DNA from 2 places in the Streptomyces sp. NPDC004610 genome. Region 2 is predicted to be linked to the other one. Evidence: riboswitches for the same ligand, from Rfam matches in the RefSeq annotation. Region 2 holds a riboswitch; the other holds the start of a gene.
The links. Region 2 has a riboswitch for cobalamin ahead of ABZX40_RS13945 (cobalamin biosynthesis protein). Riboswitches for the same ligand answer to the same signal wherever they lie in the genome.
Positions count from the first base shown of each region.

Region 1 (4,260 bases), on a different contig from region 2:
CATGTTCCAGGGATATGCCGGGCAAGGACCGGTCTGCCGAGACGGATCTCTGAAGCAGACCATCTCTGAAGTCTGAGGCAGACCATCTCTCAAGGGGGAAACCATGCCTGTCCTGTGCCGCCCCGCGGTAGCCGTGCCCGAATACACGATCACCCATGAACAGACCCTGGGCCTGGCCCGCTCGCTGTACGCCGGGCACGAACAACTGCCGCTCGCGCTACGGCTGATCGGCAACACGGGGGTACGCAAACGCCATATCGTCCAGCCGCTGGACCGAACCCTCAGGCATCCGGGGCTGGAGGCACGCAACGACACCTATGAGGCCGAGGCCAAGGCGCGGGTGCCCGATGTGGTGGAGCGGGCGCTGAAGCACGCCGGGCTCGGCCCCCGGGACATCGATGTGATCATCTATGTGTCCTGCACGGGCTTCATGATGCCCTCGCTGACCGCCTGGATGATCAACGCGCTGGGCTTCCGCTACGACTGCCGGCAGATCCCCATCGCCCAGCTCGGCTGCGCGGCGGGGGGCGCCGCCATCAACCGGGCGCACGACTTCTGCATGGCCCACCCGGGCTCCAACGCCCTCATCGTGGCCTGCGAGTTCTGCTCGCTCTGCTACCAGCCGACCGATCTGACGGTCGGCAACATGCTGTCCAACGGGCTGTTCGGGGACGCGGTGGCCGCGGCGGTGGTGCGCGGGATGGGGGGCACCGGGATCGAGCTGGAGGCGAACGGCTCCTATCTGGTGCCGGACAGCGAGGACTGGATCGCCTACCGGGTGCGGCCGACGGGCTTCCACTTCATGCTCGACCGGCGGGTGCCCGGCACCATGGAGCAGCTGGCCCCGGCGCTGACTTCGCTGGCCGCCCAGTACCGGCGGGACGCCAGCGCGCAGAGCTTCTATCTGATCCACGCGGGCGGACCGCGCATCCTGGACGATCTGAGCCACTATCTCGCCGTGCCGCCGGAGATGTTCCGCTTCAGCCGGGCCACGCTCGCCGAGTACGGGAACATCGCCAGCGCGGTGGTGCTGGACGCGCTGCGCCGGCTGTTCGAGGAGGGCGGCTGCGCGCCGGGGGAGCTGGGGATGATCGCCGGGTTCGGGCCCGGCATCACCGCCGAGATCACCCTCGGCCGCTGGACCACCGACAGCACCGAACCGGCGGCCGAGCAGGGCGCCGGTGCGGGGGTGCGCACCGATCCGGCCGCTGAGGCCCCGCGCCCGGCGAGCAACGGCGCCACCCCTGCGGTGCGGGTGCCCACGCCGACCCCGGCGCCCGCGCCCGGCCCGGCGGCGGTGTCCACGGAGGGCCCGGTATGACGACGGCCGCGGCCGTCCGGCCCGGGACCGGGTCCGGCGCGCGGTGACGGGCGGCGCGTCCGCCGGGCCGCTGATCCTGCCGCCCGGCCGGGGGCGGACCGTGGCGGTCGCCGCCCAGCGGGTCACCTTCAAGGTGACCGGCGAGCACTCCCGGGCGGCCTCCACCTTCGAGGTCGTCGTCCCGCCCGGCTTCGATGTGGGCGCCCACACCCATACGCACAGCGAGGAGTTGTTCTACGTCATCGAGGGCGAGTTGGAGGTGCTGGCCTTCGAGCCGCTGGTGAGGACCCCGGACCACTGGCGGGAGTGGGAGTCCGCCGCCGGGGAGCGGGCGGTGCGGGCGGGCCCCGGCACCCTGCTGTTCGTCCCGCCCGGATGCCCGCACGCCTTCGCCAACACCGGCCCCGAACCGGCCCGGGTGCTCTTCCAGGCCGCCCCGCCCCCGGCGCACGAGCGGTACTTCGAGGAACTGCTCGACATCCTCGCCGCCCAAGGAGAGATCGATCACTCCGCCATCGCCGCCCTGCGGCTGCGCTACGACGTCCAGCAGCTCACCCCGCTGCGCTACGACCCGCCCGCCACCCCGGCGGACCGGCCCTAGGGGGTGCCTCCCGCTCCCGTGCCGTGCCCGCTCCCCCGGGCGCGGCACGGGTGAGACGTCATGTACGGGCGGTGTCCGAGCGGCTAGGGTGACCGACGCAGCTGGTTCGCCCCGTCCGCCAGGCGGGAGCGTCGCAAGAGGGAACCCGGTGGGAATCCGGGACTGCCCCGCAGCGGTGAGTGGGAACGACCGCCGTCATACGCACTGGGTCCGGGAGAACGGGCCTGGGAAGCGACGGCCAGTAGGGGTCCTGATCTCGTCAGGACGCGCCCGCGAGTCCGAAGACCTGCCAGCCGCCCATGCGCGAACCACTCGTGCGCGGACATTCCGGTGACCTTCGCGGGCGGGTCGGCGTACAGAGTCAGGCGGACGACCGTGCCCCGCAGCGCACGGGCCGGGCCGCCCGGTTCCGTCACCCTTCGCGCCCCCGTCCCGTCGCCGGGATCTCAGGGATTCATCTCGCGAAGGAGATCTCCGTGACCACCAAGCCCGCAGCCGCGGCAGCACGGGCCACCGTGTACGGCTACCCCCGCCAGGGTCAGCACCGGGAACTGAAGAAGGCCGTCGAGGGCTACTGGAAGGGCCGCGTCAGCGCCGACGCCCTGAGGGCCGCCTCCGCCGAACTCCGCCGGAGCAACTGGCGCCGGCTCGCCGACGCCGGGGTCCACGAGGTCCCCACCGGCGACTTCTCCCACTACGACCACGTCCTCGACACCACCGTCATGGTCGGCGCGATCCCCGCCCGCCACCGGGCCGCCGTCGCGGCGGACCCCCTGGACGGCTACTTCGCGATGGCGCGCGGCACGCAGGACGTGGCGCCGCTGGAGATGACGAAGTGGTTCGACACCAACTACCACTACCTGGTCCCCGAGCTGGGCCCGGACACGGTCTTCTCCGCCGACCCCGGCAAGCAGGTGGGCGAGCTGAAGGAGGCCCTCGCCCTGGGCCTCACCGCCCGCCCGGTGCTGGTCGGCCCGGTCACCTACCTCCTCCTCGCCAAGCCCGCGCCCGGTGTGGCCGCCGATTTCGACCCCCTGACCCTGCTGGACCGGCTCCTGCCGGTGTACGCCGAGATCCTCGCCGATCTGCGGGCCGCCGGCGCCGACTGGGTGCAGCTGGACGAACCCGCCCTGGTCCAGGACCGCACCCCGGCCGACCTCAACGCCGCCGCCCGCGCCTACCGCGACCTCGGCGCCCTCACCGACCGCCCGAAGCTCCTCGTCGCCTCCTACTTCGACCGCCTCGGCGACGCCCTGCCCGTCCTGGCCAAGGCCCCCGTCGAGGGCCTGGCGCTGGACTTCACGGAGTCCGCCGCCGCCAATCTGGACGCCCTCGCGGCGGTCGGCGGACTGCCCGGCAAGCGCCTGGTCGCCGGGGTCGTCAACGGCCGCAACATCTGGGTCAACGACCTCACCCGCTCCCTCGCCACCCTGGGCACCCTGCTCGGTCTCGCCGACCGGGTGGACGTGGCCGCCTCCTGCTCCCTCCTCCACGTCCCCCTGGACGCCTCCGCCGAGCGGGACATCGCACCGCAGGTCAGGCGCTGGCTGGCGTTCGCCCGGCAGAAGAGCGCGGAGATCGTCACCCTGGCCAGGGGCCTCGCCGAGGGCACCGACGCCATCGCCGCCCAACTCGCCGCCAACCGCGCCGACCTGGCCTCCCGGACCAACTCCCCCCTCACCCACGACCCGGCGGTACGGGCCCGCACCACCGCCGTCACCGACGCCGACGCCCACCGCTCCCTCCCCTACGCCGACCGGACCGCCGCGCAGCGCGCCCGCCTGGGCCTGCCCGTGCTGCCGACCACCACCATCGGCTCCTTCCCGCAGACCACCGCCCTGCGCACCGCCCGCGCGGACCTGCGCACCGGCCGTATCGGCACGGACGCCTACGAGGACCGCATCGAGGCCGAGATCCGGGACGTCATCTCCTTCCAGGAGAAGGCGGGCCTGGACGTCCTGGTGCACGGCGAGCCCGAACGCAACGACATGGTCCAGTACTTCGCCGAACAGCTCACCGGCTACCTCGCCACCCAGCACGGCTGGGTCCAGTCCTACGGCACCCGGTACGTCCGCCCGCCGATCCTGGCCGGGGACATCTCCCGCCCCGCGCCCATGACCGTCCGCTGGACGGCCTACGCCCAGTCCCTCACCGACCGGCCGGTCAAGGGCATGCTCACCGGCCCGGTCACCATGCTGGCCTGGTCCTTCGTCCGCGACGACCAGCCCCTCGGCGACACCGCCCGCCAGGTCGCCCTGGCCCTGCGCGACGAGGTGGCCGACCTGGAGGCGGCGGGCACGTCCGTCATCCAGGTCGACGAGCCCGCGCTGCGCGAGAC
Region 1 is NZ_JBEXLA010000015.1:186,670-190,929, reverse strand. Features, by position in the region: gene ABZX40_RS19175 (type III polyketide synthase) at 104-1,321, shown strand; gene ABZX40_RS19170 (cupin domain-containing protein) at 1,365-1,922, shown strand; cobalamin riboswitch at 2,008-2,231, shown strand; gene metE (5-methyltetrahydropteroyltriglutamate--homocysteine S-methyltransferase) at 2,399-4,260, shown strand, end outside.
Region 1: linked by a shared signal. The riboswitch ahead of metE (5-methyltetrahydropteroyltriglutamate--homocysteine S-methyltransferase) and the one ahead of ABZX40_RS13945 (cobalamin biosynthesis protein) in region 2 are both predicted to bind cobalamin.

Region 2 (4,260 bases):
CCAGTGGGTGCCCCAGGTCCGACCGGCCCGGCACCCGTCGAGAAACGGTTCGCCACCGAGGACATCGGCGACACCGTGATGGATCTCGTACCCCTCGACCCGCTCCCCGAGGGCCTCGCCGACGGGCCGGGCCAGCGTCTTGTCCCGCGCGAACCGCACCCGTACGGGGAGCAGCCCGAGCCCGTCGACCGACCCGGCCCGGCTCTCCACATCGTCCTGGATGTGCTCCCCGAGCAACTGGAAGCCCCCGCAGATCCCGAGGACCGGCAGCCCGGCCGCGGCCCGCTCCAGGAGCGCCGCGGCGAGCCCCCGCTCCCGCAGCCACGCCAGCGCCCCGACCGTCCCCCGGGTGCCGGGTACGACGACCAGATCGGCGTCGGCCAGTTCCTCCGGCCGGTCCACGAACCGCACCACGACCCCGGGTTCGGCGGCCAGCGCGTCGACATCGGTGAAGTTGGACATCAGCGGCACCGCGCAGACCGCGACCCGCAGCACCTCGGCCCCGACGGGCGGGCCGGCCATGGACTCACCGCCGATGCCGCCGACACCCCCTTGTACCCGGCCGCGCTCGCGCGGGGGCACCCCCATCCCGTCCTCCTCATCGATGCCGAGCCCGTGCCGGAACGGCAGCACGCCGTAGGTGGGGCGCCCGGTGAGCGAGGCGAGCATGTCGAGGCCGGGTTCCAGCAGCGACACATCGCCGCGGAACTTGTTCACCAGGAACCCGGCCACCAGCGCCTGGTCCTGCGGCGACAGCAGCGCGACGGTCCCGAAGAACGAGGCGAACACCCCGCCCCGGTCGATGTCCCCGACGACCAGTACGGGGAGACGGGCGTGGCGGGCGAGGCCCATGTTGACGATGTCGTTGTGCCGCAGATTGATCTCGGCGGGACTCCCGGCGCCCTCGCACACCACGACGTCATGGCTCGCCCGCAACTCGGCGAGGCACTCCAGCACCGTCCCGAGCAGCGCCTCGCGGCGTCCGCCGTGATAGCCCCGGGCGCTCATCTCGCCCACCGGCCGCCCCATCAGCACGACCTGGCTGCTCCGGTCACCGCCGGGTTTCAGCAGCACGGGGTTCATGGCCGCCGTGGGCTCGATACGGCACGCCTGCGCCTGCATGGCCTGCGCCCGCCCGATCTCCGCGCCCTCGCGGGTCACGAACGAGTTCAGCGACATGTTCTGCGCCTTGAAGGGCGCGACCTTCACCCCCTGCCGCACCAGCCACCGGCAGATCCCGGCGGTGACAACACTCTTCCCGGCGTCGGAGGTGGTACCGGCGACGAGCAGGGCGTGGCCGGTCATCGGAGAGGTCCGGGGCGGGGGGAGGCGGCGGGTGATGGGGGGTGGGGGGTGGGGTGGGGTGATTTTGGGTGGGGTGAGGTGGGGTGAGGTCGGGTGGGGTGGTGTGAGGTGGGGTGGGTTGAGGTGGCGTGGGGTGAGGTGGGGTTTGGCGGCGCCGGGGTGCGTGAGGTGGAGTTTCGCGGCTTGGGGGTGGGGGGCGCCGGGTGCTGTGATCTGGGGGTGGGCGGCTTCGGGGTGTGTGTTTTCGGGGTGTGCGGCTTGGGGTTGGGCGGCTTGGGGGTGTGCGAGTCGGGCTTGGGCAGCTCTGGGTGTTGTGATCTCGGGTTCTGCGACCCAGGCTTCGGCGACTCCGGGTTCTGTGGCCTGGGGTTGGGCGACTCCGGGATGTGCGAGCCGGCCTTCGGCAGCTTCGGGTGTTGTGATCCCGGGTTCGGCGACCCCGGGCTCGGCGAGTCCAGGTTCTGCGTCCTCGGGTTCTGCGACTCCGGCTTCGCCGAGTCCAGGCTCTGCGACTCCAGGCTCCGCGTCCTCGGGTTCCGCGCCCCCGGCTTCGGCGACTCCAGGCTCCGCGCCCCCGGGTTCCGCGACCCGCGCTCCGCCAACCCCGGGTTCTGCGACCCCCGGTTCCCCAGCCCCGCCTTCGCCAACCCCAGCTTCGCCAACCCGGCCTTCGCCAACCCCCCGCCCCCGCCGGCAGGCCCCCGCCCCCACGTCCGCCAAGTCGCCCCCGCCACGCTCACCCCCAGCGCCAGCCACTGCACCCGCCGCGACACCCGTACCGCCCGCTCGACATCCGCGACCGTCACCGCCCGCCCCGTCCCGTTCAGCACCGGGCGCCGCTCGACCCGGCCCGCGTACGACAGGGTCCCGCCGAGTCGCACACCGAGCGCGCCCGCGAACGCCGCCTCCACGACCCCGGCGTTGGGGCTCGGATGCCGGTCGGCGTCCTCGCGCCAGGCCCGCCAGGCCCCTCGCGGATCACCTCCGGCGACGACGGTCAGCGCGGCCGTCAGCCGTGCCCCCGGCCAGCCCGCCACATCGTCGAGCCGCGCGGACGCCCATCCGAAGCGCCGGTACCGCCGCGACCGGTGACCCACCATCGCGTCCAGAGTGTTCACCGCCCGGAATCCCAGCAGCCCCGGCACCCCCGCCACGGCCCCCCACACCAGCGCCCCCACCACCGCGTCGGAGGTGTTCTCGGCCACGGACTCCACGACGGCCCGCGCGATCCCGTCGGCGTCCAGCGCCTGCGGGTCCCGCCCGCACAGATGCGGCAACCGCGCCCGCGCCCCGGCCACGTCCCCGCGCTCCAGCGCGCGCCCGATCGCCCGAGCCTCCCGCCCCAGCGAGGTCCCGCCGACCACGGCCCAGGTGGCGGCGCCGGTCAGCAGGACGGAGGCGGCGGCGGAGGACCGTACCGCGCGGGTCGCCGCCAGGCCCAGGGCGGTGGCGCCGCCCACGCACACGGCGGTGTGCAGCGCGCCCCACCCCCGGTGGTCGCGCCACAGCAGTCGTTCCACGGCGCCCGCCGCCCGTCCGAACACGGCGACCGGATGCCCGCGGCGGGGATCGCCGAGGAGCAGGTCACCGAGGAGTCCGGCGGCGGCGCCGTACGCGAAGTCGCGTTCGGCGGACATCGGCTCAGCCGGCCGCGGAGGCGGAAGTCAGGGGGAGCGGGGTCCCGGTTCCGGGTCCGGATCCGTGTCCAGGTCCGGTGGCGAGCCTCGATCGGCAGCCGAGCATGGCGACATGTCCTCACTCAGGGTGTCCGCGCCCTGGTTCGACGAAGCGGCGGTGAGAGTTCCTGGCTCCCGGGGGGTTCTACCCCGGTGACAGTGGCGGGACCGCGCCGGATTCGCACCGGCTTCCTCTCGTGTCGCCGTAGTTGGCCCCGGCAGTCCACCACGGGGCCGGAGAAACCGTCAACCTGCCGCTGACCTGCGACAGGAGAGTGTGCTCAGCTCCACACAGCGACCGTCGCGCACACCACGAGGGCGGGTACGGAACCCAGGTCCCTGGGTCCGGTACCCGCCCTCGTGGGGGGTGTGCGGGACGAACGCGCGCCCGCGGGCACGCCGTTGCGCGCGGGCCGACCGCTGCACGCGGGTCGGTCGACGATCGGACGGGCCCGCCACCGCGCAGGCGCACCCGCGCCGAACGGACCGCCCCGGCCCGGACCGCCCCGTCCCGGCGCGGGTGTCAGGCGACGATCAGATAGATCCCGTACGCCACGGCCCCCAGGCACGCCGCGAAGCAGGCGTACGCGCCGGTGACCGCGAGCGTCGCGCCCCCGCCGCTGTCGGCCGCGCGCTCATGGCGTGCCAGCCCGCTGATGCCGAGGGTGAACAGGCCGACGAGGGCCACGGTGACCACGAGGCTGACTCCGAAGACGGAGCCGAGGGCCGCCCAGTCGATTTCCATGCTGCTGTGTCCTTGAGTGTCGTGGAGGGGGGAGGGGGAGGGCGACGGACGGCGCCGCTCAGACGGTGGCCTTGGGCGCGGCCGGATCGGGACCGGTACCAGAGGCGGAGCCGGCGGCGGGCGTGCCGCCCTGCTGGGCCGGGATGGCGCCCGCGGCCTCCTCCGCGGCCACGGTCGGCGGCGGCGTCACGGCGGCGACGGCGGCGGTGACCACACCGGGCGCCTCATCGGGACCGCCCCCACCGGCGCCCGCGGCGGAGCCGCCGTCACCGTCGGAGTCATTGACGTTGGTGTGGTCGACGACCTCGCGGCGGGACAGCTTCCAGATCCAGGCGCTGGAGGCGATCAGGAAGACGGCGACGAGGCCGGTGCCCCAGGCGCCGAAGCGGCACACCCACTCGGCGAGCGCGCCGACCACGGCGGCGGCCGGCAGCGTCAGCCCCCAGGCGACGAACATCCGGGTGGCCGTGGACCAGCGGACCACCCCGCCCTTGCGGCCCAGCCCCGCGCCCATCACCGCGCCGGACACGGAGT
Region 2 is NZ_JBEXLA010000010.1:183,430-187,689, forward strand. Features, by position in the region: gene ABZX40_RS13940 (cobyric acid synthase) at 1-1,305, opposite strand, end outside; partial or broken gene ABZX40_RS13945 (cobalamin biosynthesis protein) at 2,034-2,942, opposite strand; cobalamin riboswitch at 3,084-3,224, opposite strand; gene ABZX40_RS13950 (hypothetical protein) at 3,505-3,726, opposite strand; gene ABZX40_RS13955 (inorganic phosphate transporter) at 3,785-4,260, opposite strand, start outside.